One region of the Paenibacillus sp. GCM10023252 genome, then DNA from elsewhere that is predicted to be linked to it. Evidence: riboswitches for the same ligand, from Rfam matches in the RefSeq annotation. Region 1 holds a riboswitch; each other region holds the start of a gene.
The links. Region 1 has a riboswitch for cyclic di-AMP ahead of ACFO9Q_RS02310 (TrkH family potassium uptake protein). Riboswitches for the same ligand answer to the same signal wherever they lie in the genome.
Positions count from the first base shown of each region.

Region 2: another riboswitch for cyclic di-AMP. It lies ahead of ACFO9Q_RS10290 (ubiquitin-like domain-containing protein); the one in region 1 lies ahead of ACFO9Q_RS02310 (TrkH family potassium uptake protein).
Region 3: another riboswitch for cyclic di-AMP. It lies ahead of ACFO9Q_RS09200 (hypothetical protein); the one in region 1 lies ahead of ACFO9Q_RS02310 (TrkH family potassium uptake protein).

Region 1 is NZ_JBHSHW010000002.1:106,804-117,158, reverse strand. It holds gene ACFO9Q_RS02325 (LysR family transcriptional regulator) at 1-5, shown strand, start outside; gene ACFO9Q_RS02320 (cation:proton antiporter) at 64-1,293, opposite strand; gene ACFO9Q_RS02315 (potassium channel family protein) at 1,314-1,976, opposite strand; gene ACFO9Q_RS02310 (TrkH family potassium uptake protein) at 1,994-3,334, opposite strand; cyclic di-AMP (ydaO/yuaA leader) riboswitch at 3,434-3,611, opposite strand; gene ACFO9Q_RS02305 (CPBP family intramembrane glutamic endopeptidase) at 3,853-5,466, shown strand; gene uvrC (excinuclease ABC subunit UvrC) at 5,553-7,460, opposite strand; gene ACFO9Q_RS02295 (YqzM family protein) at 7,622-7,768, shown strand; gene ACFO9Q_RS02290 (YezD family protein) at 7,863-8,105, opposite strand; gene cysW (sulfate ABC transporter permease subunit CysW) at 8,217-9,101, opposite strand; gene cysT (sulfate ABC transporter permease subunit CysT) at 9,114-9,953, opposite strand; gene ACFO9Q_RS02275 (sulfate ABC transporter substrate-binding protein) at 9,988-10,355, opposite strand, start outside.
Region 2 is NZ_JBHSHW010000018.1:6,073-16,427, forward strand. It holds gene ACFO9Q_RS10255 (PSP1 domain-containing protein) at 1-205, shown strand, start outside; gene ACFO9Q_RS10260 (initiation-control protein YabA) at 321-734, shown strand; gene ACFO9Q_RS10265 (tRNA1(Val) (adenine(37)-N6)-methyltransferase) at 851-1,501, shown strand; gene rsmI (16S rRNA (cytidine(1402)-2'-O)-methyltransferase) at 1,600-2,496, shown strand; gene ACFO9Q_RS10275 (AbrB/MazE/SpoVT family DNA-binding domain-containing protein) at 2,609-2,863, opposite strand; gene ACFO9Q_RS10280 (HD domain-containing protein) at 3,138-4,436, shown strand; gene ACFO9Q_RS10285 (TatD family hydrolase) at 4,517-5,293, shown strand; cyclic di-AMP (ydaO/yuaA leader) riboswitch at 5,475-5,693, shown strand; gene ACFO9Q_RS10290 (ubiquitin-like domain-containing protein) at 5,933-7,072, shown strand; gene rnmV (ribonuclease M5) at 7,210-7,758, shown strand; gene rsmA (16S rRNA (adenine(1518)-N(6)/adenine(1519)-N(6))-dimethyltransferase RsmA) at 7,755-8,633, shown strand; gene yabG (sporulation peptidase YabG) at 8,757-9,656, shown strand; gene veg (biofilm formation stimulator Veg) at 9,814-10,086, shown strand; gene ACFO9Q_RS10315 (small, acid-soluble spore protein, alpha/beta type) at 10,266-10,355, shown strand, end outside.
Region 3 is NZ_JBHSHW010000010.1:229,573-239,927, reverse strand. It holds gene ACFO9Q_RS09225 (histidine kinase) at 1-826, opposite strand, end outside; gene kdpC (potassium-transporting ATPase subunit KdpC) at 903-1,511, opposite strand; gene kdpB (potassium-transporting ATPase subunit KdpB) at 1,589-3,625, opposite strand; gene kdpA (potassium-transporting ATPase subunit KdpA) at 3,649-5,328, opposite strand; gene kdpF (K(+)-transporting ATPase subunit F) at 5,391-5,468, opposite strand; gene ACFO9Q_RS09200 (hypothetical protein) at 5,598-5,840, opposite strand; cyclic di-AMP (ydaO/yuaA leader) riboswitch at 5,962-6,135, opposite strand; cyclic di-AMP (ydaO/yuaA leader) riboswitch at 6,659-6,817, shown strand; gene ACFO9Q_RS09195 (hypothetical protein) at 6,830-7,258, shown strand; gene corA (magnesium/cobalt transporter CorA) at 7,261-8,211, opposite strand; gene ACFO9Q_RS09185 (ABC transporter permease) at 8,294-9,055, opposite strand; gene ACFO9Q_RS09180 (ABC transporter ATP-binding protein) at 9,037-9,798, opposite strand; gene ACFO9Q_RS09175 (energy-coupling factor ABC transporter permease) at 9,920-10,355, shown strand, end outside.

The DNA.
Region 1 (10,355 bases):
CATAGACAAGGACAGCTGCCTCTAGGTTCTTCAGCAGGCCGCTGTCCTTATTATTCTCCCATATTAAGCTTCTGCATCCATTCCTAGCCGCTTCGCGACCCATGCGGTTGTACTGGCCTGGACCAATATGGTCATCAGTATGGCCATGAGAGTGATTGAGGCGATAATGTCCGCATGCTTCACACCCATTCCGATAATGATGCCGGATAGAGCCGCAGGAATGACCCCCGTCTCCCTTACCCACATCATGAACAACAGCTCTCGCCCTGTCCACTTCGCCGCTCTGTCGGGAAGGGCACTCGCAAGCACGGTGAGCGGGCGAGCAACGAACATGAACAGCAGCACGACAGCAAGGCTCTGCAATCCGTACTCCAGCATGAGTGCAAGATCGGCCTGACTGCCGAGCAGAACGAAGATAAGCATGCGCATAATAACGGTCATATTGTCGGAGAAGTGAACGAGCTCCTGCTCCCGTGCCTCAAGATTAAGCTTCACAATGGCTGGATTGCCCCATACAAGCCCCGCTACGAACGTAGCCATGAACCCGCTGACATGAATATAGTCACCTAAGAGATACGCTCCAAGAGCTGTTACGACCATAGCGATGGTCGTATACTCCTTAAGAATACCAAGCTTCGGATGGACAGCCAGCAGCACGATAAGCACTCCGACGGCCGCTCCAAGCAAGATTCCTCCTGCAGCTGTCCTCACGAACTCCCACAGCAGGGGCCCCGCTTCAAGAGCCGACTCACCAGTTACCGCGGCGAGCAGAGCGAAGGTAATAATGGAGCCCGTTGCATCATTGAAGGCAGATTCACTCTCTACTGTCTCCCTCACCTTCTTCCGTATCGTAACCTGACGGAATACCGGGATGATTGAAGCAGGATCGGTTGAAGCGATGACCGAGCCTGCGAGCAGCGCATAGAGCCACTCTATTCCGAACAGATAGTGAATAGCCGCACCTGTTACCGCTATAGTAATCAGCACACCTGGGACACTAAGCAGCGATATCGTCCACTTCACCTTCTGCAGTCCTCGCAGACTAATATTACGGCCTCCATCGAACAGAATGAGGACCGAGCCTACAGTGAGCACCAGTTGATTCACGACTGAAGCGCTGCCCTCATTAATTAAGTGAAGTCCTTGCCCAAGCACCATCCCCATGACGATGAACAGCGCTACATCTGGCAGGCGCAGCCATGCCGCTATTCTTCCGGACAGCATGCCGAAGCACAGAACAAGCAAGAACAGCAGTACCATATGATGAATAACCGGGGTTGCTTCTGTAACCACTTGATGACCACGATCCTCTCTTAACGAATGACAGCCTCTTCGAACTCTTCAATCTGTTCGTTCGTCCCAATGACGACCATCACATCACGCTCAGAGAGCATATCTTCCGCAGTTGGAGCAATAATGATGCCGCTCGCCTTATTAATGGCCACGATGCTGCAGCCGTAGCGCGCCCGCGGGTTAATATCATGCAGGGACTTGCCATCGAGACACTTGGGAACAGCAAGCTCTGCAATCGTATAATCCTTAGACAGCTCAATATAATCCAGCAGATTCGGCGACACGAGCTGATGAGCGACACGAATGCCCATATCCCGCTCGGGATAGACGACCCGGTCGACGCCAAGCTTCTCTAGCACACGCCCGTGAAGCTCGCTGATGGCCTTAGCCACAACCTTCTTCACACCAAGATCCTTAAGCAGGATAGTTGTCAGTATGCTTGCTTGAATATCATCGCCGATAGAGACGACACCGCAGTCGAAGTTGCGGACACCCAGCGAACGCAGCGATTCCTCATCCGTTGCATCTGCACATACCGTGTAGGTAAGCACCTCGCTCATCTCTTGGACAATCTCTTCATCCCGGTCGATGCCAAGCACCTCATAGCCAAGCTCGACCAGTTCCTTGCCCAAGCTTGAGCCGAACCGTCCCAGTCCAACGATAACGAATTGATGACCTTTAATCATAGCTATATAAGCTCCTAACCAATTGTAATTTTACCTTCTGGATGCCGGTATAGCTCCTTCTCCGTCTTAGGACCAAGCGCATAGGCAAGCGTCAGGGGCCCGAGTCGTCCAGCGAACATCGTGAGCGCAATTATAACTCTTCCTACGTCAGATAGATAAGGAGTTACTCCTGCAGACAGCCCCACTGTGCCGAATGCAGACGTCGTCTCGAACAGAATCTTAATGAACTCCTTATCCTCCGTGGTCGACAAGATCATCGTCACGAACAGTACGAGCGCGAGGGACAGCATCGTAATCGTCAACGCCTTGAAGATGCGGTCCTTGCCTAGACGGTAACGGAACAGCACGATATCCTCCTTGCCTCGAATCATAGCGATGACAGCTCCGATCAGTGTCATGAACGTCGTCGTCTTAATCCCTCCGCCTGTCGAGCCTGGTGAAGCGCCGATGAACATGAGGATGATGGTGAAGAAGAGCGTCGCTTGTCTCAGCACGGTGAAGTCCAGAGTATTCGCTCCGGCTGTACGCGGTGTAACCGATTGGAAGAAGGAAGCGAGTATCTTCTCTCCCCAATTCAAGGACCCCAGTGTATTGGCATTGGAGAATTCGAAGATGAAGATGACGAGAGCTCCGATTGCAATTAAGGAACCTGTCATCGTCAGGACGACCTTGCTGTGCAGCGACAGCTTCTTCTTCGTCCGGAACTCCAGCAGATCCGACATAACAATGAACCCTAGTCCACCAAGAATAATTAGCAGCATGGAGACGATATTAACTAACGGATCGCCAACGTACATCGTCAAGCTTCTATACTCTCCGAATAGATCGAAGCCCGCATTATTGAAGAAGGAGACAGCATGGAAAAATCCGAAGCCTACTGCTCTGTCCAGCGGCATGTCATAAGCGAAGCGAATCGTGAACAAAATAGCTCCAGCTAGTTCAATCGCCAGCGAGTAAAATATGACTTTGCGAATCAGCCTAACAATGCCCTCCATGCTGCTCTGGTTCATCGCCTCTTGTAGGATAAGACGCTCCTTGAGGGAGATTCTCTTGCGAAGCGCCAGAGCAATCAGGGTGGCCATCGTCATGAATCCGAGACCGCCGATCTGAATGAGCGTAATAATAATAATCTGGCCTGGTATGGACCAGAACGTCCCAGTGTCTACGACTACGAGCCCTGTTACACAGGTCGCAGAGGTAGCCGTGAATACCGCATCAAGGTACCGAACTCCCTCCCCATTCGCAGTGGCGAATGGCATGGAGAGCAGCAACCCTCCAAGCAGGATAATGATGGCGAAGCCCGTTACCAGGATTCGCGGCGGTGACCATGTCAGCACCTTCAGGTTCATCTTCATATGTACAATCTCCTCATCGGTTATCGGTTATCGGTAGTCATGTGTAGGCAAAAAAGAGCACAAAAAAATAGCACTGGATGCTCAAGTGCTAAAGCGATGAGTCCTGTTCCATACAGCCTGCGAGGTTAGCTGACGGATTCGGGCCTGGAAAGGCAGCCCTATTCAGCAGGTTCATATGATCCTGTCGAAATTCACCCCATGTTGCTGCGGCCATGCTTGGCTGCTAACAACAGTATGGTTCCCCCGTTTTCCTTAGGAAATTCGGCTGTGCTATTCAATTGGTTGTAACGTTAACGATTATAATCCTTATTGGCGGTTAGTTCAAAATCGTGTGAATCATAAAATGAAGGGGAATTTGTGCATATTCGGGCATACACTTGAAGTTATAGGAGGTTGTCTCCCCTCACGTCGTTATTTCTCGCTTTTATGAAAACAATGCTCTTCTTTTCATCGGATTCATTGGATCAGGAATGAAAAACTATGTTATGTTAAGCGTAAATTAAAACAGAGGTGGTCGCATGCTTCAGCCGATACAGGCCGATGAGTGGAAAAAGTACAGGATAGCCGGACTGATTGCTTTTATTATTTTCATACTTGTTCAGATTGTTCCGCAGGCTGCGGATCCCTCGCTATCAACGGCTTCGTCCAAGCTGATTACCGAAGGTGAGGCTGAGATGGCTGCCTCGGCCTTCATTCAGGAAAATCTGCATGAAGAAGCAGAGAAGCTGGAGACGATTCACCAATCCGAGAGTATGGTGTATGGATACTTAACGAAGGAGAAGCTGCTAAGTGATTACAGCGAGCAATATGACAAGCAATTCCCTACCGATGTCTATCAGGTCGAATCGAAGCTGAAGGACGGCGGCATCGGGTATATCTATGTCCATATGGAGACCGGCACAGTCGTCGCATGGCACTTGCTGGAGCCTAAGGGTGAAGGGAATCCGCTGACAGGCAGCGCTGCCCTTAAGGCAGCCAAGGAGCTTGCCGTCCAGCAAGGCTTCCGGGCAGAGGAGCTGAAGCGCAGCGAGGTTCAGAATAACGGCACAATTATGCTGTACCCGGCTGGGTATCGAATCGGCGAAGCTGCTCTAGAGATTAAGGTCCGTACGGCTTCCTCGGCCACTGGCGGTGATCCGCTCGTTACGGAGTACAAGCCGGCCTTCGTTGCTCCTTCCGACTATGTGTCCTATGTCGAGGAACAGAAGTCGATTGCGAATCTGTTGTCTGTCTGGGGCTACCTCGTCATGACAGGGGTGCTGTTCCTGTTCGCTGTCATCTATGCCATCTTGTACCGTAAGCATACTTCATTCCAGCGCGGTCTGCTGCTCACGGGCTTCTTCCTCGCCTTTTATATTGCGAACAACTTCAACATGGCGGACGGCCTGCGCTCCACCCTTGGAGAGAGCACTAATCCTGATCTGTATATGGCCATCATGATGTTCGTCACGGTGCTTACAACCGTTGTATTCGGTGCTGCAGTCTACTTCTCCCTCGTCGCTGGAGATGGACTATGGCGGGCTGCGGGACAGCGATTGTGGCCACGCTTCGGCGAGCCCGGCTATGGGGACCATGTGTGGCAGAGCATGAAGCTATCCTATCTGTTCGCCATTATTCTGCTGGGCATGCAGTCCATTATCCTGATCGTGCTGCAGCTCGTGACAGGAGCTTGGTCAACGAGCGATGCTACGCAATCGCCATACAACATGGCTCTCCCTTGGCTCATGCCCTTGCTTGCTTGGTGCGCTGCAATCTCCGAGGAGAGCATCTATCGGTTATTCGGCATCGGCCTGCTGCGCAAGTGGCTGCGCAATCCGTGGATTGCCGCTCTCATTCCGTCAGTGATCTGGGCGCTCGGACATGTTGCATACCCGATCTTCCCATCAACCACCAGATTAATTGAGCTCGTTATCCTTGGTCTCGTCTTCTCGTGGCTGTTCCTGCGATATGGATTCATCACAGCCGTATTCACACACGCCATACTGGACAGCATCCTGATGGCTGCCTCGCTGCTCTTCATGGGGACTGCGGCCAATGTGGCTGCGGCCATCTTCTACCTCGTGCTTCCGGTTCCCATCGCATGGGTCATGAAGAACTGGCGATCCAAGAAGGGTACCACACAGACAGCCTAGCTCTCTTATTCATTTCACAAAAAGCTCTGTTTCGGGTGGAATGACCCCGAATCAGAGCTTTTTGGTATGCCATACGAGAGACCTGCCTATGACTGTTCTCTAAGCGACTGCAGAATCTGTTCAGCCAGCTTCTCTCCGATCGACAGCGGCTTGAAGTCCTGGGCCGATGCTTCACGAATCTTCTTCAGCGAGCCGAAGTGCTTCAGCAGCGCCTTGCGCCGCTTCTCGCCGATGCCCGGGATGGAGTCGAGCTGGGAAGCGACCATCGACTTGCCCCTCTGCTCGCGGTGGAACGTAATCGCGAACCGGTGAACCTCATCCTGAATGCGCTGCAGCAGATAGAACTCCTGGCTGTCGCGCGGCAGAGGCACGACCTCTGGCGGGTCACCCTGCATGAGCTGGGCCGTCTTATGCTTCGCGTCCTTCACGATGCCGCACACCGGAACCGACAGACCGAGCTCATTCTCAAGGATATCAATGGCTGCCGACAGCTGACCCTTGCCTCCGTCTACGACGATTAGATCGGGCAGCGGCAGCCCTTCCTTCAGCACCCGTTCATAGCGCCGCCGAATCACCTCACGCATCGTATTGTAATCATCAGGTCCATAGACCGTCTTAATATTATACTTGCGATATTCCTTCCGATCCGGCTTGCCGTCCGTGAAGACGACCATGGCCGAGACAGGATTCGTTCCTTGTATATTCGAGTTGTCGAACGCCTCGATGCGGCGCACCTCAGGCAGACCGAGCAGGGCGGCAAGTCCATCTGCGGCCTTCACGCTTCGCTCTTCATCCCGTTCGATCAGCCGGAACTTCTCCTCCAGCATCATCTTCGCGTTGTCCGTCGCCATCGTCACGACCTCGCTCTTGCGCCCGCGCTGCGGCATGAGCACCTTCACCTTCAGCCACTTGTTAAGCGTCGTCATGACATCATCTGCCCTCGTAGACCCCTGTCCTGCCTCCTCAGGCTGCCCAGACTCCAGTCCTTCAACCTCCTGGATACCTTCCTCCTGCTCAGGCGGCAGCGGCAGCAGAATCTGCTTCGGCAACGCTGGATTGTCGCTGTAATACTGGGTTACGAACGTCATGAAGTCATCGTATTTTTCACCATAATAAGGGAAGGACGTACCATGGCGCTCAATGAGCTTGCCCTGGCGCATATACAGAATCTGAACACACATCCAGCCCTTATCAACGGCATAGCCGAAGATATCGCGGTCCAAGCTGTCCGACATCGTAATCTTCTGCTTCTCCATAACCGCGTCAATCGCCACGATCTGATCTCGGTATTCCTTCGCCCGCTCGAACTCGAGCTGCTCAGCAGCGCCTTCCATCTTGCGCTGCAGCTCCGCCTTCACAGCATCATGCCCGCCGTTCAGGAACTTGGCGATCTCACTAATCATCGCTTCATACGTCTGATTCTCAATCTCGTACACGCAAGGGGCAATGCATTGCCCGATATGATAATACAAGCACACCTTATCCGGCAGTGTCTTGCACTTGCGCAGCGGGTAGAGCCGATCGAGCAGCTTCTTCGTCTCCTGCGCAGCATAGGCATTCGGATAAGGGCCGAAGTACTTCGCCTTGTCCTTAATGATGCGGCGAGTGACCTCGAGCTTAGGATGCTTCTCGTTCGTTATCTTAATATAGGGGAAGGACTTGTCGTCCTTCAGCAGTACATTGTAACGCGGATGATATTGCTTAATGAGATTGCATTCAAGGATAAGAGCTTCCATATTGCTGCTCGTTATTATATAGTCGAAGTCACGAATCTCTGAGACAAGACGCTGTGTCTTGCCGTTATGACTGCCATTGAAGTAAGACCTGACACGATTCTTCAGCACCTTCGCCTTGCCTACGTATATGATCGTACCTTCGCTGTTCTTCATCAGGTAACAGCCGGACTGATCCGGCAGCAGCGCAAGCTTATGCCGAATGCCTTCCATTGCGGCGATTCGCTCCTGCTCCTTGATCAGGTTATTGTGAACGTCCATCTATACTTCCCTCCAGCCTTCACGGACATATCCTCTATCGTAACATTTTATCACAGGAAGCGGCGCATTTGCCTCATAATTGTCACGTGCTAATGCTTTACAATTGTTCGGGAAGTTGGGTATACTAAGTGAAGCATTCGCTCTATAGGAGGACGTCAACGATGGAGAATGTAAGAGACCCTCGCGAACATTTGAACGAGGAACCGCGCGATGACTTGATGGACGTTGTGTTTGGCTTTGGCGGCATGCTGGGCCTCATGACTCTAATCTTTGCCGTTGCTGTCATTGTGAAGTTCTTGATTGACTAATGACTGGCGATTTGTATCCTGGGTAAACTAAGAAAGCTCCATTCGAATGTCATTCGAATGGAGCTTTTTTATAATTGTAATGGTTCTCATGCTGCTATTGTACCGCTCGAAGCGACTCCGCCTGAGCATGTGCGGTCTCACGGGGCTTCGACTGCCCCTGTCCATCATGCTGGGACTGCTTGTGGGAGGGACTATCGTAGCGTGTTCTCTCCGTCCGATCGATCTGCACAATTCGTCCATCATGAACCGTAATATTCACCGATCCATATTGCAGCCCATTCACCTGTTCCACGATACGATCCAGCCACTGCTGATCTACTTCCAACGGTTTTGCCATACTTAATCCCTCCATAGTCGACCGATTTAATCGGATTTATAGTGATGAAATGCCGCCTTCCCTGCGCCATGTAGAGGCCATATAGAGAAGACGGATTTCTTCCTGCCTAGATTAGGTAACTGGATTCTGTGACTGTCCTCTGGATGATTGCCATTCAATTAGGCTCTTCGCAATGAGAGTAATAACTGCCAGCATAACGAGCAACGAAGCTACCGCGAATGAAGCGGAGAACTGGTACTCATTGTACAGAATCTCAATGTGAAGGGGCAGCGTATTCGTCTCACCTCGGATGTGGCCGGATACGACCGATACGGCACCGAATTCCCCCATAGCACGGGCATTACATAGAATAATACCGTATAGCAGCCCCCACTTAATGTTGGGGAGGGTCACTCTCCAGAAGATCTGCCAGCCCTTCGCTCCGAGACTGGCTGCTGCCTCTTCCTCCTGCACCCCTTGTGCTTGCATGAGCGGAATGAGCTCACGCGCGACGAAGGGCACGGTGACGAATACAGTCGCCAGTACCATGCCTGGCAAGGCGAAGATGATCTGAATGCCCCGGTCATCAAGCCATGGTCCAAGGAAGCCTTGTGCTCCGAACAGCAGCACGTAGATCAATCCTGAGATAACAGGCGACACCGCGAATGGAAGATCGATTAGCGTGATGAGCACGTTTTTGCCTTGGAAGCGGAACTTCGCAATGGCCCATGCCGCTGCAACTCCGAACAGCGTATTAAGCGGAACAGCAACGAGAGCTACCGACAAGGTTAGCTTCAGAGCGGATAAGGCATCCGGTTCTGTAATGGCTGCACGGTATACCTCGAATCCCTTCTTCAGCGCTTCGGAGAATACAGAGATCAGAGGCAAGGCCACGACCAAGCTTAAGAACAATAGAGCAATGGTAATTAGGATGAAGCGAACCGGTCCAGATTCATTAATATGCTTCGGCCGCCTCGAAGTCTCTTCGGACAAGTGCGCCGTAATAGCTCCAGCCATATCTGGGTCCCCCTAATCCGCAATGGTACGGCGATTAATCCGCCATTGCATGAAGTTAATAAGCAGCAGCAGGAGGAAGGAGACCACCAGCATGACGACTGCAATAGCGGTAGCACCTGCATAATCATACTGTTCAAGCTTCGTCATGATGAGCAGCGGCGTTATCTCCGTCTTCATCGGCATGTTGCCGGAGATGAAGACCACAGAGCCATACTCGCCGATTCCTCGAGCGAAGGCTAGAGCGAAGCCCGTTAACATGGCCGGCATCAGCTCAGGCAGGACAACCTTCCAGAAGGTGCGCAGCCGATAAGCACCGAGCATGACCGCTGCTTCCTCGGTCTCCTTGTCCATATCCTGCAGCACGGGCTGCACGGTGCGAACGACGAAGGGCAGACCGATGAAGATGAGCGCTATCGTAATGCCAATCGGCGAGTATGCCACCTTAATGCCAAGCGGCTCCAGCAGCTTACCCATCCAGCCGTTAGGCGCATAGATTGCCGTTAAGGCGATTCCGGCAACAGCTGTCGGCAAGGCGAATGGAAGATCCACGAGACTGTCGATCAGCTTCTTCCCCGGGAATCGATAGCGAACGAGTACCCATGCTACGAGCAGGCCGAATAGGAGATTAACGAAGGCAGCAGCGAATGCCGTTAGGAAGCTCACCCGGTAAGAGGCGAGCACCCTAGGATTCGTAACGGTGTTCCAGAAGTCTTCCCAGCCCATCCCTGCCGTCTTGAAGAAGACACTGGCAAGAGGAATGAGCACTAACAAGCTAAGATAGACAATTGTGAAGCCCATGGACAATCCGAACCCGGGCAATACATTTTTCGACTTAGACTTGGAACCTTTCATGTGAAGTCAGCTCCAATCAGATGGGTTCTCCGTATTATTTCGCACCTGGCGTATAGATCTTGTCGAACACTCCGCCGTCGGCAAAGTGCTTGCCTTGCGCTTCCTTCCAGCCGCCGAAGTCCTTGTCAATCGACAGCAGCTCAAGCGCCTTGAACTGATCCTTGAATTCAGCAGCTACCGTCTCATTGATTGGTCGGTAGTAATTCTTAGCAGCAATACGCTGTCCTTCCTCGGTGTACAGGTATTCAAGGTAAGCTGTTGCCGCTTCGCGAGTGCCCTTCTCATCTACATTCTTGTCTACAACCGCTACTGGCGGCTCCGCCAGTATGCTGAGGCTTGGGTATACAATCTCGAACTTATCCTTGCCTAGCTCGTTAATGGACAGGAACGCTTCATTCTCCC
Region 2 (10,355 bases), on a different contig from region 1:
TCTCATGTGCTGCTTGAAGTTCGAGCATGATAACTACGAGAGTGTTCGGGAGGAGCTTCCTGCAATCGGGAAGGTCGTCATTACTTCGTATGGAGAAGGCAAGGTTACCGGAATTAATACTTCAACCAAGTCGGTCTATGTCCAATTGTTCGATATCTCGGGCAAGCCGAAGGAACTGCCGTTAGATGATGTTGTTGTGAAGTAATTCAATCTCACAGCAGCATGTTGGTCCAAATGACTAAGCACGGCCTCCACGGAGGCTGATCTCAAGCTTGACGCTCTGGGGTGGGAAGTTGGATAAGTTAGATATATTCATTCAAATGGACGAGTTGGATCAGCGGATGGGTGCCTTCCATAGTGAACTTGGAGCACTCAAGCTGCGAATCAAGGAACTAGTAGAAGAGAATAAGCGACTCAGCATAGAGAACCATCAATTGCGCAAAATATTAAAGAGAGAAAATGCGCCGCTGACGGATCCAGCTTGGGATACTGAAGTCGACGGCAATACGAATGCCGATGCGGGGCCAAGAACGGAACAAGCTAGGGCTGCCAAGCCTTCCTCTAAGGAAGCAGCTGAGTCCTTCGCAGCTGCCATAGCGGCAACGGCCGTAGGCGAAGGCCATGACAACCTGGCTCGCTTGTACCATGAAGGGTTCCATATCTGCAATGTCTACTACGGCCATCTCAGAACTGAGGGAGATTGCTTGTTCTGCCTGTCGTTCTTAAACAAATAAGGTAGTGCCGTGCCGTCCTCTGCGAGAAGAGGACGGCCTATTTTATGATCATAAAGGGGAATGCATCTGTGACTGAATCCGTAACACTACTGGAAGGCGAGAGGCTCGACGACTTAATGACGGAGAACGGCCTTCGCATCATACAGAGCAGAGAAGTGTTCTCCTTCTCCCTAGATGCCGTCTTGTTGTCCAAGTTCGCTAGCGTGCCGAAGCGGGGCAGAATATTAGATCTATGCACGGGCAATGGAGTTATTCCATTCCTGCTGACGACTAGAACGAATGCTCAGATTGATGGGGTGGAGATTCAGCCTAGACTTGCGGAGATGGCGAGAAGGAGCAATCGGCTGAATGGTCTCGAGCATCAAGTCAATATTATGGAAGGAGATCTGAAGGAGTATGTGCATACGGCCGGTTACGGAGTGTACGATGCCATTACGGTGAATCCGCCCTATATGCAGGTAACGACTGGGGAGCAGAATGAGAATGAGCATTATGCCATAGCCAGACATGAGATGCTGTGTACGCTGGAGGACGTAGTGGAGGCTGCTGCTAAGCTAGTTAAGTCTGGCGGGAAGGTAGCGATGGTCCATCGGCCAGCACGCCTCCTCGACATTGTCGAATCGATGCGCAGATGGAAGCTGGAGCCGAAGAGATTACAGTTCGTCCATCCTCGAGCTGACGGAGAAGCGAATATGGTATTAATTGAAGCAATGCGTGACGGGAAGCCAGAGCTCCGTCTGCTGCCTCCCATTATCATCTACGAATGAACCGAGCGAGTTATTGATGAGTTCTGTTAAGAATTAAGTGAAGAGTCATGTGAAGAGTTATGTGAAGCGATATGCGAAGGGCAGGTTGAAGGTTAGCGATGGTGACGGTACAGAAGAGCTATGTGGATCAAGGAAGCCGTACAAGTGGAATATTATACTTAGTAGCTACACCTATAGGCAATCTTGAGGATATGACGTTCCGTGCCATTCGGACGCTTAAGGAAGTAGATGTGATCGCCGCAGAGGATACGAGGCAGACGCGGAAGCTGGTCACCCACTTCGAGATTCCGACCAAGCTGGTGAGCTACCATGAGCACAATAAGCAGTCCAGCGGTGTAGAGCTTATTAGACTGCTGCTTGAAGGCCGCTCCATCGCTATTGTGAGCGATGCAGGCTTGCCAGCTATCTCGGACCCAGGAGCAGATCTAGTAGCTGAGGCAGTAGCACAGGGAATTGCTGTCGTCCCTATTCCGGGCGCGAATGCGGCACTGTCGGCCCTGATCATGTCAGGACTGCCTACTGAGCGATTCCTGTTCGCGGGATTCCCTCCACGGGATAACAAGACTCGACTAGCATGGCTCGAGAAGCTTCGCAAGCAAGAGGGCACCTTAATGCTCTACGAGTCCCCTCACCGTCTTCGGAAGACACTGCAAGCCATGCTCGAGGTGCTGGGCAATCGGCGCATAGCGATCATTCGTGAATTAACGAAGCGGTATGAGGAAGCAGTGCGAGGAACGATAGAGGAGTGTATGATCCGCATAGAGGAGCATCAGCCGCTTGGAGAGTATTGCCTCATTATAGAAGGGGCAGAGAGCTATACAGAGCTGCGTGAACAATATATCGAGGAAGCTGGAGATTGGTGGGCAGAGCTTACACTGGATGCTCATGTGGCACACTATGAAGCAGCTAATCTGGATCGGAAGGAAGCCATCAAGAAGGTCGCGGTCGAACGAGGACTGCCGAAGCGGGACGTCTATAATGCAGTGAATCGATAATCTGGGTATAAAAAAAGACCTTCCTGGCCGGGTTCTAGCGCAGGAAGGCATCAAGGAGTATGATAAAGGTTAGAATTAACAAGTGCGGTAAATTTATTATAACCTATTTTGTTTATTTTGTCACAGGTGAAGGCATTTCTGATAAGCAAATGTGACAAACAATTTTTCCTTTGAAGTAGGAGACGTTCTCAGCATTGCCGCAGAAGATACAAGCTGGCTCGTATTTCTTAAGCATGATCCGCTCACCGTCTACATAAATCTCCAGTGCATCTTTTTCTCCGATTCCAAGTGTACGGCGAAGCTCGATTGGAATAACAACACGGCCTAACTCATCGACTTTACGAACAATACCTGTGGATTTCATCATAATCTATTGTTTCCCCTCTCAAAGTGAAATTCGTCACTATTCGACATAGTTTTTCTTTTTATAGTACCTATAATACCAACTTATACCAGATTAGTCAACCATGAAAATACGAGTGAAAATCTTATTTTTTCAGTGTCTTACTATACAGTAAGCGCTAAAATTCTTATTATAGAATACAACAAGATCCGACGAAATGGAAATGATAATGCGACACTATTCGACATTTAATCGACATTGTGTGTCGAAAAATTGAACAAATGGGATGTGATTACCAATGAATCGGCCGCTTACGGAAGAGAAAGTGTTCAAGGACCCTGTCCACAAGTATATCTATGTACAAGATCTGACGATCTGGAATCTGATCAATACAAAAGAGTTCCAGAGATTAAGAAGAATCAGGCAGCTAGGAACCTCATACCTAACCTTCCATGGCGCTGAGCACAGCCGATTCTCTCACTCCCTGGGAGTCTATGAGATTACCCGTAAAATCATCTCTCAATTCGAGCGAAGCGGCTATCCGGATTGGCCTCGCGAAGAGAGGCTCGTCTCGCTGTGCGCAGCCCTTCTCCATGACGTTGGACATGGACCCTTCTCGCATTCCATAGAAGAGATATTCGACACTCAGCACGAGGAGTGGACCTGCCGTATTATATTAGAAGAAACAGATATCAATCGGGTGCTTCGAGAGGTATCTGAGGACTTCCCAGACCGCGTGGCTGCGGTCATTCGGAAGACTTATCCGAAGCCGATCGTCATCAGCCTCGTATCGAGCCAGATGGATGCGGACCGCATGGATTATCTGCTCAGAGACGCCTACTATACGGGGGTTAACTATGGAACCTTCGATCTGGAACGAATTCTAAGGGTACTTCGCCCTTATCAAGGCCAGATCGTTGTGAAGGAGTCGGGGATGCATGCGGTGGAGGATTATCTCATGTCCCGATATCAGATGTATTGGCAGGTATACTTCCATCCGGTGACAAGGAGCTCTGAGATTATACTCAGGCAGATCTTCCGCCGAGCGAAGGAGTTAACCGAACAGGGCTATACCTTCGGATGGATGGCGAGACCGATTGACAGCCTGATTCGGCAGACCCTATCCGCACAAGATTATTACCGTCTCGACGAGGCGCTCATTCAGACAGCCTTCATGGAATGGTCAGAGGAAAGAGACCCTCTATTATCGGACTTATGCTGCCGATTCTTAGACAGACGGTTGTACAAGTATATAACCATTGAAGAGCCGGATGAAACCTTGTTGGCTGAGATTGCAAGGCAATGGCTGCGTATCGGCCTTGATCCAGACTATCATATGGAGATTGACTTCCCATTTGACCTGCCTTACGATGTCTATCGACCAGACTCGAATAAAGAAGATAAAAAAGAAAAAGCCCCGATTTTGCTGCTGGACGGACAAGATCGAACCGCTGAAATCTCAGCAAAATCTGACATTATCCGCTCCATAACCGGCTTGCATCAAGGCCGTTATCACCTCTATTATCCAGAGGAGCCGCTTCAGGCAGCCAAGGACAAGCTGGATGGACGAATACGGGCTCTTTTTGGAATCGGGTAGAAGGTTTGCTACTATAAGAACAGATAAGCTGATCTCAATCAGCTTCCCATCATGGCTTCATAAGCAGGAGGAATGCCCGCATGACTTATTCATTCATGGACACCCATACGCACCTCGATTCGGAGAAATTCGACGGCGAACGTGAGGAGATCATCGCTCGAGCAACAGAAGCTGGCATCAGCCATCTCATCAATATAGGATTCAATCGAGATACCATACCGACCACATTGGAGCTGGCTGAGCAGTATGACTTCATCTACGCGGCAGTTGGCTGGCATCCAGTAGACAGTATAGACATGAAGCCTGAGGATCTGGAGTGGATTGAACAATTGTGTGCCCACCCTAAGGTTGTGGCGATTGGGGAGATTGGCCTGGATTACCACTGGGATACCTCCCCGAAGGATGTTCAGCAGCGCGTATTCAGAGAACAGATTCGATTGGCCCGCAAGGTGAAGAAGCCAATCGTCATTCATAACCGAGATGCGCATGAGGATGTCGTTCGCATTCTTCGGGAGGAGCATGCGGAGGAGGTCGGGGGAGTCATGCACTGCTTCTCAGGCAGCTGGGAGACCGCGAAGCAATGCCTCGATATGAACTTCTATATTTCGTTCGGCGGACCCCTTACTTTTCAGAATGCAAGAGTTCCCAAGGAAGTGCTCGGGAAGGTTCCGCTTGACCGAATATTAATCGAGACGGACAGCCCATATATGGCTCCTCATCCAAAAAGAGGCAAGAGGAACGAGTCCTCCTATGTGGTTCTCGTCGCAGAGGCTGCAGCTGAAATATTAGGAAAATCTCTGGAAGAGATAGCAAAAATAACAACCGAAAACGGAAAAAATTGTTTTGGTATTGTGTGAAAGCCCTTCAGATCAAGAGGAATTGAGACCTTTCCGGCGATAAAACTAATTTTTGCCCATAAAATCAGCGTTTTATTGCATGGATTTCCTAAAATTTCGTGAATATCGGATTTTATCGCATCTTTACAACCTAGGGCTAGGGAAGGTATGATTCATTTCAGGACATCAGTAATGTATTGTATTTCCAGTCACGCTTAATCTCCGAATTGGAGAGCGGGGGAACCAAGTGTACATAATCCGAGCAAGGGAATGAACCCTTCTCAGCACGTGAACACATGAATTCTTCTTGGGGTGAATTCTGATTCTACTGTCTATGACCGGACGGACATGTGGAACAGATAGGGCAGCTCTCTCGCCCGAACCCGACAGCTAACCTCGTAAGCGTCTATAGAGAGCGATCAACTCGTGCATCCATTTCCATGAATCTCGTGTGTCAACCCGAGAAGCCACGAAACAGATCCTCTGTCGAAGGCTTCTTTTATTTTTGAATAACTCGTAAAGCGTCGACATAGGGTTATTCATGGAGGTATGGGCAGGGTTATGTACCTGGAAAGCGTGCTTGCACGCTAATAAACCAATAGTCGCGTCATGTATCATGCGTAACACACGGCGGCGAGGCTATGAAGGAGGACCGATGAAGTGGGCATTACTCAAGTGAAGGAGACCCATGGGAAACGATCATCCAGCATGTCCAACGCATTGCGATGGAAGCATGAGAATTTGCGTTTGGTTCTACTAAGTGCCATTATCTCAATCGCTATGACTTTCATGTTTTTGGTGTTGTTGTACGGATCGGCTGATAAGAGCGTATCCGTAGTAGTGAATGGACAAGAGACCGTTGTGAAGACTAAGCAATGGGTCCTGCAACGCCTACTGGATGAACAAGCTATCACGATAGGACCGCATGACAAGGTATCTCTCCCGCTGAATGCAACAGTGAAGGATGGAGACCGAGTCGAAGTAACCCATGCGGTAGCTGTCTTAGTGAAGGCTGACGGCAAGACATCGACGGTGTACACGACAGAGAAGACAGTGCAGGCAGCGATCGAGGAATCCAATATTCCTGTTCGTAGTCAAGATAAGATAAGCCCATCCCTCAGCACAGCCATTGAGCCGAATATGACGGTCTCGGTTGTACGAGTGGATACCCGTGTGTCTGAGACACAGCGGAAAGTTCCATTCACTGTCGTGAAGAAACAAGATTCTACTCTTGCCCATGGCAAAGAGAAGCTGGTTCAAACCGGCAAAGAAGGAACCGTCGTTGAACAAGTTGAGAAAGTATACGAGGATGGAGTTCTCGTGTCGGAGAGATTAGTGAACAAGGTCGTATCCGCAGCCGCTGTCAATCAGGTCGTTGCTATTGGTACGAAGAAGGAGCAGCCTAAGATTCAGGTGCTCTCTGCAAGTTCAACCTCCATGACCAAGGGCGGACGTACTTTCAAGGCGAAGAAGATTATTAAGAACGTAACACTGACCGCTTATTCGGCCGGTGTAGCAAGTACAGGCAAGGATGTGAATCATCCGGGCTATGGCATTACTGCTTCAGGTGCAAGAGTTCAGGAAGGCCGTACCATTGCGGTTGACCCTAAGGTCATTCCGCTTGGCTGGTGGGTGTATATCGAAGGAATAGGCTTCCGCCGCGCTGAGGATACTGGCGGTGCCGTCAAGGGCAACAAGATTGACGTGTACTTCGATAGTACCAAGTATGCCAATAAGTTCGGCAGGAAGAAGGGCTTCACGGTCTATGTCCTAGGTCCGAATAAGCCAAGTGCAAGCTAGAGCGGGGATAGGCTTCGAGAAGAAGAGAAGTCAATTCTGCTTGTGAATTATTCATACGTATTTGTCAGCCAAATATGCCATGATAAGGAGAGGCAACGCCTCTTCTTTTTGCATGTTACAAGGAAGGAATGGTCTTGGTGATTAAGGAGATCATTGTCGTCGAAGGCAAGGATGACACCACAGCGATTAAGCGAGCCGTAGAGGCCGATACGATAGAGACGAATGGCTCGGCTATCGGTGAAGATGTGCTTCGCCGAATCGAGCTGGCCCAGCAGCGCAGGGGCATTATTATATTCACAGATCCGGATCATGCCGGTGAGCGTATCCGTAAGATTGTCGCGAGGCGGGTGCCGGGCTGCAAGCATGCGTTCCTTCCGCAAGAGCAGGCGTTGTACAAGGGAGATATCGGCGTGGAGAATGCTTCACCTGAAGCCATTAGGCAAGCTCTGCTGGATGTTCGAACGGAAGCGCCGGAAGGTTCAGGGGATATTACGTGGGAGCATCTCATGGATGCAGGTCTCATCGTACACCCACAGGCCGCTGACCGCAGGCTGCGGATGGGTAAGCTGCTCGGAATCGGATATGCTAATGGCAAGCAGTTCTATAAGCGCTGTACAAGCTTCCGCATCTCCAAGGAAGAGTTCGCGGAAGCGCTGCGTGAGATGGAACAGGGGGAGAGAGCATGAAGGCAGCTGAAGTAGGTACACCGAAGCGAACGAAGGAGATCATAGCGAAGTACGGATTCTCCTTCAAGAAGAGTCTGGGGCAGAACTTCCTGATTGACCAGAATATATTGCATAACATTGTAGCGGCAGCCGAGCTCGACAAGTCCAAGGGCGCGCTGGAGATTGGGCCGGGTATCGGAGCACTCACCCAGCAGCTTGCGGAGGAAGCGGGTACGGTGACTGCGGTGGAGATTGACCAGCGACTTATCCCGATACTTAGAGATGTACTGGCCGAACAGCCACATGTTGAGGTTATCCACGGCGACGTGCTGAAGCTCGACTTGAAGCAGCTGTTCCAAGAGCAGTTCTCTAAGGTAGAGCGAGTCAGTGTCGTCGCGAATCTGCCCTACTATGTGACTACGCCGATCCTGATGAAGCTGCTTGAAGAGCGTCTTCCCTTGGAGAATATCGTAGTCATGATTCAGAAGGAAGTGGCGCAGCGCATGGCAGCGAAGCCAGGCGGGAAGGAGTACGGCAGCCTTAGCGTCGCCGTTCAATACTACTGTGAGCCGAAGCTCGTCTGCATCGTCCCTCACACCGTATTCATTCCACAGCCGAATGTAGATTCAGCCGTCATCAAGCTAACACTGCGGGACACACCGGCCGTAGAGGTCCCAGATGAGGACCATTACTTCCGAATCGTGCAGGGAAGCTTCACACAGCGCCGTAAGACGCTTGCGAACAACTTGACCAGTCTTGTAGGCAAGGAGAACCGTGAAGCGCTTACAGAGCTGCTGACGGCGTCTGGGATCGATCCAACCCGCCGGGGTGAGACCTTGTCTCTTGAAGAGTTCGCCGTCATTAGCCGGGCATTCCTGGCCAAGGGCTGGGGGTAACGGAGTTCAGAAGCTGTTCATCAGTCTATAGGCTGCTGAACAGCTTCTTGCTCGTTCTGGTCGTGAAGTGTTCACCAAACTTCTCGTCCTTCCATAGGATAGACGAGAAGAGGTGATATGCCCATGAAACAAGGGGACCTGGTCGTCCGCAAATCGTACGGCGGTGACGTGCTGTTCCGTATCGAAGCAATCCAGCAAACCCATGCAGTCTTAAAAGGAACGGATTACCGCCTGCTTGCGGATTCTCCAATACCCGACCTGTCAGTCGTTCGTGATCCGGAATACACGAGCGCATCGCAGCAAGTGCGAATTAAGGTCAACGAGTCGATGAAGCGTATGCACAAGCAGCGAGAGCTGCAGTCTGAGCAGACGGAAGAAGAGATACGGGTAGCGCTGCAGCAGACGCAGCCCTACTTCGAGGTACCAGGCAAGGTACTGCATCTGGATGGCGACAATAATTACTTAAAGAAAAGTATGCAGCTCTACTCCAGCATGAGAGTGCCTGCACATGGCATACATGCCCATGAATCACAGATGTCCGATATGCTCTACCGGCTACTACCCCAGTTCCGGCCCGATATCGTCGTCATTACGGGTCATGATGGTGTGCTTAAGAACCGGAGGCAAGAGGACCTGCTCAGCCTCTCCAGCTACAAGAATTCACAGAACTTCGTAAATGCGGTCCGAGTCGCCAGAGACTACGAGAAGAACCGTGATGGTCTGATAATCGTAGCCGGCGCTTGCCAGTCCCACTTCGAAGCATTGCTCCAGACAGGAGCGAACTTCGCGAGCTCACCTGGCCGCATTCTCATCCACGCTCTGGATCCCGTATACATCGCAATTAAGGCAAGCTACACCTCTATCCGGGAGACGATTAACCTGGCTGATGTTATTCATGGCACAATTAGCGGAGTGGACGGAGTCGGAGGCATAGAGACGTTAGGACGTCATCGGGTAGGAATGCCTAAGTCTAAGGTCACCCCGGCAGCCACTACGCTCGCTTCTATACGCAGGACAACTTGATAATATGCCTCTTATTAGCCAAAAAATACATCGGCTTATAAAAATGGGCGAAAACACCGTTGACAACCCGAACACCCTACTGATATAATATTTTGCTTTGTTTGACAACCCCTCTCCTATTGGTTATAATGGACAAGGAAAGAGGTGGTAGTGGACAATGGCAAAAAATGCGCTGTTGGAGATTAAACGCAACTTGGAAGCTCACGTAGGTTCCAAAATTCGTCTTCGAGCTAACGGTGGCCGGCGAAAGACCATCGAACGTACCGGTGTCTTGGAAGAAATCTACCCATCTGTTTTCATTGTCAAGCTGGATCAGGAGCAGCATGCATTCAAGCGCGTCTCCTACAGTTATGCCGATATATTGACGGAATCGGTGGAAGTGACCGTGTGCAACGACGAAGGTCAAGTCCGTATTACCCATATTCAATAACAGAATCTATATATAGCCTGAACAAGGCTGTTCCGAGCGCAGAGACATTCTGTGCTCTTTTTTTTGTCCCCCCATGAGCGAGGTTCCTTCCTTGCATGTCCACCTCGTTAACCGCGCATACTACGGGTAGCCTCAGGTACATGCTGCACGAGCGAATGTCCTACACTAGGAGGGTTAAGATGAGCCGAAGAAGGCGCAGTGTCATGTCGGAACAGCTCAAGTACGAGCTGGCCAAGGATCTTGGATTCTACAACACGGTTCAGGAAGAA
Region 3 (10,355 bases), on a different contig from region 1:
TATCACCATTCAATCTCCTGGCAATCTGCTGGCCTCTGCGTACATACAGGGAGCCGTTCCAGTGGTATTGTGCAGAGACGAGGATTCTCTCTGCAACCCCTGCTGGCCCCGAGAGGCCTTGCTCTTCCCTCAGCTTCTCCAAGGAGTCGTTCACTCCCTCGGCGACGAGCCTTAAGGCGATCTCCCTCAGCACTCCCAGATTACCTCGCCTCGATAGAGCCGGATTCATCTCGCTGCCAAGCACCCCCTCCTCCAGTCTCTTCAGCATCGTCTCTGGAGATACGTCAATTAATCTGACTTCATCCGCAAGTTCAAGCGTGTCAGCTGGAACCGTCTGGTCAGCATGAATGCCTGTCAATCGCTGAGCCATCTCATCAGCGCCTTCCAGCTCATAGACGTTAATGGTCGTGATGATGGAGATTCCCCGCGCCATGAGGAAGCGGATATCTTCCAGCCTCGTCGCATGCTGCGCTCCTGGACGGTTGCGGTGGGCAAGACCGTCAACAAGCACCACTTCAGGATCGCGAAGCAGCAGAGCCTCCAGATTGAGATCCTTCTGCTCCGCTCCGTCCTTCATCCAGTGAATGATCGGAACCCGCTCCAGCTCCGAAGCCTGTCGCACCGTCTCGGGCCGCTGCAGTGTAGTTACTGCGCATAGGACAACATCTATGCCTTGCTGCTTCAGCTGCTGCCCTTCCTGCAGCATATGATAGGTCTTACCTGAGCCGCTGACCGCGCCAATGAGCACCTTAAGCTTGCCCAGGTGCAGCTTAGATATCGTCAGTAGAATCTCTTCCGGCGACTTACGCCGATAAGGGATGTCCATCCTAGCTCCTCCTCCCCCTCAAGGCAACCTGAACAGCATAATACCCTGCGTGCACGAGACACGCAGGGTAACCGTCTTACTTCGCTCTCAGCTCGGTAAGAGCAAGGTTCAGCTTCAATACGTTCACTCGCTTATCCCCGAACAGACCAAGATCCCGGCCTTCCGTATGCTTAGTAACCAGCGCTTCAAGCTGCTCCTGCGCAACTCCCGTCAGCTTGCTGATACGGGGAATCTGAACGGCGGCCGATTCCGGTGTAATATGCGGATCTAGACCTGATCCCGAGTTCGTAATGAGTGCCAGCGGCAGCTTGTCAATAACAACATCCGGATTGTTCTTCTTCCACTCGTCAATAGAAGCCTTCGTTCTCTCTAGCAGCGCCGGATTAGAGGGAGCGAAGTTATTCGATCCCGAGCCCGCACCGTTGTACTCGATACTGGATACCCGCCCTTGGAAGTACTCCTGTGAAGTGAACGGCTGCCCAATCAGCTCAGATCCTGTCACTTCACCAGCTGCATTCTCCAGCAAGCTTCCGTTCGCCTGGCTCGGGAAGAGCAGCTGAGCTGCTCCGGTAGAGACCAGGGGATAGATAAGGCCGCACACAATGATGAAGACGAGACTTGCCCGGACTGCTACCCATAATATTGATAAGCCTGACGGCTCCTTATCCTCATACGTAGAATTCATCGTATCTCTTCCCTTCGTTAGTTACGGTTCATTAGATTCCTATTCGCTTCCTATCATCGAATCCGTATGGAATGGCATCAGATCCATAAGTGGACGGCGAGATCAATTACCTTAATCCCGATGAATGGAGCGATGACACCCCCAAGGCCATATAGGAGCAAGTTCCGGCTCAGGAGCCGATTCGCGCTCATCGGCTTGTAGGCTACGCCCTTCATCGCCAGCGGAATGAGCAGCGGGATAATGATGGCGTTGAAGATCAGAGCCGACAGCACCGCCGACAATGGCGATCCCAGATTCATAATGTTCAAGGCATCCATCTCAGGAATGGCAATCATGAACATGGCCGGGATAATCGCGAAGTACTTCGCAATGTCATTGGCGATGGAGAAGGTCGTCAGTGCTCCACGCGTCATGAGCAGCTGCTTCCCGATCGCGACCACCTCGATAATCTTCGACGGATCCGAATCCAGATCGACCATATTGGCCGCTTCCTTCGCTGCAATCGTCCCGCTGTTCATCGCGAGCCCTACGTCCGCTTGTGCGAGTGCCGGCGCATCATTCGTGCCGTCACCGGTCATAGCGACCAGCTTGCCTTCCGCTTGCTCTCTGCGTATAAGAGCAATCTTGTCTTCCGGCTTGCTCTCCGCTACGAATTCATCGACTCCTGCTTCCTTGGCGATTGTCGCTGCCGTCAGCGGATTATCGCCAGTACACATGATGGTCTTGATACCCATCCGGCGAAGCTGCTCGAATCGCTCCGGCATACCTGGCTTAACGGTGTCCTTCAGGTAGATAAGCCCGAAGATCTCCTTATCTACAGCAACAGCTAGAGGAGTACCTCCCTCTGTCGCAATCGTGTTCGACTTCTGCTCCAGATCCCCCGGAACGCTGCCGCCCTGCTCCTGTACCCACTTGCGTACCGCATCGACGGCGCCCTTGCGCACCTTGCGACCATCGGCTAGATCAATACCGCTCATTCTAGTCTCTGCTTGGAAGGGAATGAATTCCCCTCCCTCGCCGAGGGCCGTATCATAGCTCAGACTGTTCTTCTTCAGCCATTCCAGCACGGAGCGGCCTTCCGGCGTCTCATCCTTCTGAGAGCTGACCGCAGCCCAAGCGGCTAATGTCTCGCGTCCGCTTGCTCCGACAGGAATCATATAGCTGGCCATCCGGTTACCGAATGTAATCGTACCTGTCTTATCCAATATCATCGTGTTAATATCACCAGCGGCTTCAACAGCCTTACCGGACATCGCCAGCACGTTGAACTGGGTGACACGGTCCATCCCGGCAATTCCAATCGCGGACAGCAATCCGCCAATCGTTGTAGGAATTAGACAGACGAGCAGAGCGATGAGCACTGGAATCTCGAGCTCTACGTTCACGAAGCCGGCAATCGGCCCGAGCGTCACGACGACGATAACGAAGATTAGCGTTAAGGAAGTGAGCAGCGTATTCAAGGCCAGCTCATTCGGTGTCTTCTGACGCTTAGCCCCTTCGACCAGCGAGATCATCCGATCAATGAACGACTCGCCCGGCTCACTCGTAATCTTCACCTTGATGAGGTCGCTGACAACCTTCGTCCCACCGGTTACTGAGCTGAAGTCTCCTCCAGCTTCCTTAATGACCGGTGCGGATTCTCCGGTAATAGCGGATTCGTCTACGGAAGCGAGTCCTTCGATGACTTCGCCGTCCCCAGGAATCATCTCACCAGCAGCCACAACAACGACGTCACCCTTGCGCAGCTCAGTGGAGGAGACGACCTTAATTCCTGCGCTTGTTACTTTATTCGCGCTCATGTCCTTCTTCGATTGCTTCAGGGAATCCGCCTGCGCCTTCCCGCGCCCCTCGGCCAATGCTTCAGCGAAGTTAGCGAAGAGGACGGTGAAGAGCAGGATGAGGAAGACCGTCAGGTTGAAGCCGATTCGGTCCTCCGAATCGAAGTATCCAGGGAAGATCGTCATGAACAGCACGATTACCGTGCCTACTTCAACGACGAACATAACCGGGTTTTTCATCATCGTGATTGGATTTAATTTTATGAAGCTATCTTTTAACGCACTGCCCACCAGATCAGAGGAGAGCATGCTTTTCTTATGTCTAGGAGAACTCATTGATCCTTCACCTCATCCGTCCGTTATCGGAGTGTCAAATGTTCAGCAATTGGGCCAAGCACAATCGCCGGCAAGAATGTTAATGCGCCAATTAAGAGTACTGTACCGATCAGGAGACCAGTGAACAGCTTATTGTCCGTGCGGAACGTACCGATCGTCTCAGGCACCCATTGCTTCGAAGCGAGCGAGCCCGCTACACCGAGCATGGCAATCATGGAGATATAACGGCCGAAGAGCATTACTAGTCCCGTCGTAATATTCCAGAACGGCGTATTGTCTCCAAGTCCCTCGAAGCCGGATCCATTATTGGCTGCGGAGGACGTATACTCGTACAGTACCTGCGAGATGCCATGATAGCCTGGATTCGTAATGGCCGCCGTGCCCACATCCGTCATTAAGGCAAGCGCGGTCGGCGCCAGGATAATGAACGGATGAGCCAGTATCGCGATGGCGATCAGCTTCATCTCTCGGGGCTCAATCTTGCGTCCTAAGAATTCAGGGGTTCGCCCCACCATCAATCCGCAGATGAACACGCCGAGGATGGCATACATGAGCATATTGATTAATCCGACACCCTTGCCGCCGAACACGACGTTCAGCATCATCTCCGCCATCGGAACCATCCCGCCTAGAGGGGTCAAGGTATCATGCATATTGTTAACCGTTCCCGTCGTCGCTGCGGTCGTGACCGCTGTGAACAATGATGACTGTGCAATGCCGAATCGGACTTCCTTGCCTTCCATACTGCCCTGGGAAGCGTCCACGCCAAGAGCGTTCATGACCGGGCTGCCCGCCTTCTCAGCCGTGTAGACCGTAGTCAGGAACACCAGGAACAAGATCATCATCGCGGAGAAAATAACCCAGCCCTGCTTCTTATTCTTAGCGAACAAGCCGAACGTATAGGGGAGAGCTGCCGGCAGCGTCCACATCGCTAGAATCTCCAGCACGTTCGTCAGCGGACTTGGGTTCTCGAATGGATGCGCGGAGTTCACTCCGAAGAAGCCGCCGCCATTCGTCCCTAGATGCTTAATGGATTCAAGCGAGGCGACGGGACCTATTGCGATCTGCTGCACCGCTCCCTCAAGCGTCTTGACCGTAAGCGTCGGATCTAGCGTCTGTGGAACTTGCAGCGCCACGAGGACAAGTGTAAGGATGAAGGAGATCGGCAGGAAGATTCGTGTATGTGCCTTCACGAAGTCCTCGAAGAAGTTGCCGATTGTCTTGCCCTTGCTCGTAATTCCCCTTACGAAGGCTATAGCTACCGAGAACCCGGTTGCTGCGGAGGTGAACATCATCATCATGATGACCGCCATCTGCGAGAAGTAAGTCAGCGCAGATTCACCGCTGTAATGCTGCAGGTTCGTGTTCGTCATGAAGGAGATGACTGTATTGAAGGTCAACGTTGATTCCATATTACCGATATCATTCGGGTTGTAAGGCAATGCGTTCTGCAGCCTTAGAATCAAGTAACTGACAGCGGTCAGCACAATGTTGGTTATGACGAAGCTGAGCGCGTACTTCTTCCATCCCATCCCCGCTCTGCTCTTCAGTCCAAGCAGGCGATAGATGACTCTCTCCGTTCCTCCGAATACTCGATCTTGCTTGCTCTGCTCATTGGAGAACACGTGATACACGTAGGTTCCCACCGGCTTCACCAGCAGTATAATTATCGCGATAACAATCGCAATCTGCAGGACATCCATTCTATATTCCTCCTAATCGTAATGACAAGCCTTGAAGGCCGCTTCGCAAGTGTTCCTATGCTCTAGAACTTCTCTGGATGAATTAAGGCGTAGACGAGGTAGATGAACAGCAATCCCGTCACTACAAGTACGAAGATCATCGCGTGTCCCCTCCATCCTCTACCACCTTGCCGCACCAATGCAGGAATCCTGCTACTAGGATGAAGCTAACGATCAAGGTTCCTATCATGTACACATCCATCATAAGAATGACCTCCCTATTCTATGGGTTATTCCGATTCAGATTCATTCAGCAAGAATCCAACCTCGCCCGTTCGTGTGAAAATAATATGATCTGCTCCAAGCCCCCGATAGATGGCTCTAGGATTAAAGCTCTCTGTAATGACATAAATGGGCTTCGACGTCCATGACCTGCAGCATTGAATATATCTGCAGCTCAAGGCGAGGCTGCTCTCGAAGATATACTTGCAGGCTTCATTGAATCCGGCTACAACGATGGATTCTCTCTCCAACGGATATTCCTCCTATGGTTAGAAGGCAACACAAAAGAAGCCGCAGGAGAATAGAGGAACATCTCCCGCGGCTTCTTCAAGGCACAGCAAAGCTGCTGCGGCGAAGAATCGCGATGTATGTTGCCTCTCCCGAGTACGCTTACGAGGTTAGCTGACGGATTCGGGCGTGAGAGTCGCCCTACGCTTGGCGGCAAGCCAAGCGATTCACCCCATGAACAGCATCTCATGACAAGATTGCTGCTCGTTGGTTCCCCCGCTCCTGCACTGAACCTGCAGGATTAAGCGATAAAGACTTTGTTAGCAAATTCGTAAAATAGGTTAGCCTGCGAATTCGGGTGGTGAGAGACACCCTGCTTCCAACCGGACTCCATGGTGTCCAATCGGAACGAACACTCCAGCCTAGACTAGTTCGACTCTCACATCGTTCCAGCCGAGTCAACCATGAATCGAATCTTACTCCTGAAGCGATTCACCTGTCTAGGAGGAATAGAGGGGATATTAGCCATATTTTCAGCTGAATCCGTCCATAACTAGCGCTTACACTACTCTTAAACTCTAGAATGCTTACTAATTCATAGGTTTTTCTCTCGATTTCATAAGTAATATAAAAATAGGCAGGTTCAAAAAAATAGTGAGAAATCAGACTTCTCGAATTCATAGAAAATCGGAGCATAAACGAGTTATTTTGAGAATTAGCTGCGTTAGCTTCTTGCCAAAGGCATCATTCCAAAAATATGGCTTCACAGCGGGTAAGGCCGTTATTGGGAGGTTAGACAAACCTAGCGGTCAGCAGTATGATATACGGCGAAGTCCATACGAAATTGAAATCGCTGAATTCTTACCAAATGAAGCGGGGGAACCAACTCGAACGATAGAGATGTAATCGTTCATGGGGTGAATCTGGAGCTAGTCTCCAGTAGGGCGACTCTCTGGCCCGAATCCGACAGCTAACCTCGTAAGCGATGAACCCCTAAAGGAGAGATGATGTTATGACGTTCAGATTAGCTATGCCCTCACCAGAACCCCTGCCTGTCCCTGACTCTCGTTATGAACCACTGCGCATTACGCACATTGAATGCTATGTCGTTCCTTCTCATTGCTTAAACAACCAAGGCTTCCGAGCTGTTCTGAAGGTGACCACCACTGAAGGAACCTGCTGGAGTGAGCTTCCTGTTCTTCATCAAGACAGACCAGGAGACTGGATGATGTGGTGTGGATGCTTAATGAAGGGGATAGGTGTGTATGGCTGTGTGCCTGAGCATTCTCTGAACTGTGAATGCAGGCACGAGCTGCAATGGCAGCTCTATGACCAAGCTTTATCTCATATCGTAACCCCTGCACATCAACCTCCGTGGACAACGGACTATGATGAGAAGGGGTTATTCGAGTCTTCCCTATTCTATGCCTCATTCTTCTAGTTCTACTTGAACCAGCCCTTCTTGCGGAACAGTAGGAACATGATGAGACCAATCATGGCCATAATTCCAATGACGATGAAGTAACCCCCCTTCCAAGTCAGTTCAGGCATGTAGACGAAGTTCATGCCGTATATTCCGGCTATGAAGGTTAGCGGCATGAAGATGGTTGTGATGACGGTTAAGGTTTTCATAATGCGATTCATTCGATTGGAGTTAATGGACAGGTAGCTGTCGCGCATGTCTGATGTCATGTCCCGGTTCTGCTCAATCATCTCGGATAGCTTCAGCAGGTGGTCATAGATATCGGTGTAGTAGAGATGATGCTCCTTCAAGCCTTCGATTCTCTGAGAGTTGACGACTCGGTAGAGCAGATCTCTCATCGGCACAATCGTTCGGCGCAGCTTGAGCAGCTTCGACCTAATCTCGAACACTTGGTTCATGAGCTCCTCGATCGGCAGATTCGCTTCATTGCTGTCAATCTCGCTCAGCTGGTCCTCCAGGTAATGCACGCTCGGGAAGTATTGGTCCACCAGCTTGTCCATGACCAAGTAAGCACAGTAGATGGGCCCGTTAATGCGAAGAATCTCATTGTCACAGATGCGCGACCATGCTTCATCCATCTCCTGCAGCTCATTATAGTGGAATGTGACGACATAGCTCGGACCAACGAACATATCAACCTCTGCGGCCTTCAGCGTCGACTCTGAGATTGCATGCAGCACGAAGAAGTGCATATCTTCATAATGATCGACCTTGGGACGCTGCAGCACATGGAGACAGTCCTCAATCGCAAGCGGATGGAAGTGGAAGTGGCTGCTGAGCAGCTTAGCCTCCTCCTCAGTAGGAGCATTGAAGTCTACCCAGTACCAATCGATATCCGGTCCAGTCAGCTGCTCCAGAGGCAGGTCCTGCTTAAGTATCAAGTCAGTCGTTATCGCTAATGTACGTATCAATGGCTTGGGCTCCTCCGGGCGTTACTACAATCTAAGTACAGAATAACATGTGTCGTTGTATGACAAAAGGAAGGAAATAACATCAATCCTTATCGGGCAGCTCGATGAGCTGAAGCTCCTCATTGAACCACAGCTTATAGCTGATGGAGCTAAGCAGCATCGCTGTAAGGGCAGCTGACGAAGCGAGCAGGAACATGATGAGCATCTGGTACCTGACCGCTTCGATCGGGTCTGCACCTGCTACGATCATCCCCGTCATCATCCCTGGAAGCTGGACGAGTCCGACAGTCTTCATCGCATCCAAGGTCGGGATCATACTTCCTCGAACGCCTCTTCTAATCGATCTCTTCATCGCCTGCTTCGCAGTAGCTCCCAGAGCTAGCAGCGCCTCAATCTCCCCGCGTGCGGTATCCATCTCCCGCCTCATCTGATTCAGATACAGTCCGCATACAATCATCGAGCTGCCAATAATGATTCCGCTGATCGGGATAATATGCTGGGCTTCCGGCTCAATCATTCGAAGTCCCAGAAGCAGAGCCATCGTAATCGCTTCGGTGCATAACAGCGCAGCAGCGATCCGAACTCGAATGCCCCTCAGCTGTCTAGCCTTACCGCCTGCATTCCAAGCAGCTACAGCAATCATGCATGCCACGATTAGTACAATAATGATCGGCTTCTGCGCTGAGAATACGGCATGCAAGACGTAGCCGATGAATAGCAGCTGCACGGCGGAGCGGACGGTTCCAATGGCAATCTCCTTCTCCAGCCCAAGCTTCTGCTTAAGCGACAGCACGGCAGTGACGGCTACGAATATAAGAGTACACGCTAAGGCGAGATTGGAGATGCTGCCCCTCCCCCTTCCCTGTGCAGATTGTGTAGGAATGCTCTTCCTGCTTCGGACCTCGGCCCTTGGAAAAAATCGCTCGAAGCTGTCTGCTCCAGCAGCGCCCCTTCGCCAAGGAACCAGACCTGTTCGCTCACCGTGCGTGCCTGCTCAAGATCATGCGTAATCCAGATCGCGGAAGCTTGATGCTCCTTGAGCCAATCGTTCAAGCAGCTCTCCACGGCTGTCTTGGAGCCGGGATCCAGTGAAGAGGTCACCTCATCGAGCAGCAGCACCTCAGGCTCCAGCATTAAGGTGCGGATAAGCGCCACCCGCTGCTTCTCTCCTCCCGACAGCTCGCTGGCTGGCTTGCTGAGGTCAAGCTTGCCTAAGCCTGCTGCAGCGATAAGCGATTGTGCCCGTTCTTCATTGTAGGGGATGCCATGCAGCACACTGGCCATTCTTAGATTAGCCTCCACCGTACCTTGCAGCATAACAGGCTGCTGAGCCACATAAGCCACCTTGCGGCGCCAGTCATTCGGCCTCCATTCATTCATGGGCTTGCCATGAAGCGAGATGGTTCCGCTGTCCAGCGGAATGAGCCGTGCTATGAGGCGAAGAAGCGTACTCTTCCCTTGCCCCGATGCGCCTAGGAGCGCTACTCTCTCCTTCTGCTGAAGGACTGCTGTCACCCCAGCGAACAGCTGCTCATCACTGTCCTTCTTCCGCTTCATCACTTGTTCAAGCTGTAATAGATTCGTCATCTGAATCCTCCCCTCTTTTAGTCCTGTTAGTTCGTGCTACTTATTTACACATTCGTAGCACAATGATAAGATGTGAATTAAGCTTACATATCTTATATGTAGAAAAGAGGACGAGAACAACATGCATATTCCTGATGGCATTCTCGATGCCAAGGTATGGCTCCCTGCCGCTGCGCTAAGCGCTGCTGTGCTGGCTCGAAGCGTCAAGCATACGACCGCACAGCTTGAGCATCGTGCTGTACCGGTGATGGGCGTTATGGCTGCTTTTATTTTTGCCGCGCAGATGATTAACTTCCCTATACTAGGAGCTGCAGCCTCGGGACATCTCATGGGAGGCGCGCTCGCCGCTATTCTATTCGGATTCTGGCCGGCTACGCTGATCATGACGACCGTCGTCATGATTCAGGCTCTCCTGTTCCAGGATGGAGGCATAACTGCGCTTGGCGTGAATCTGTTGAATATGGCTATTCTATCCCCAGCTATTGCAGCCATGACTCATCACTTGCTGCAGCGAGTGAAGCTTAACCGGTCGGTGAGCGCATTCGCAGCCGGGTGGA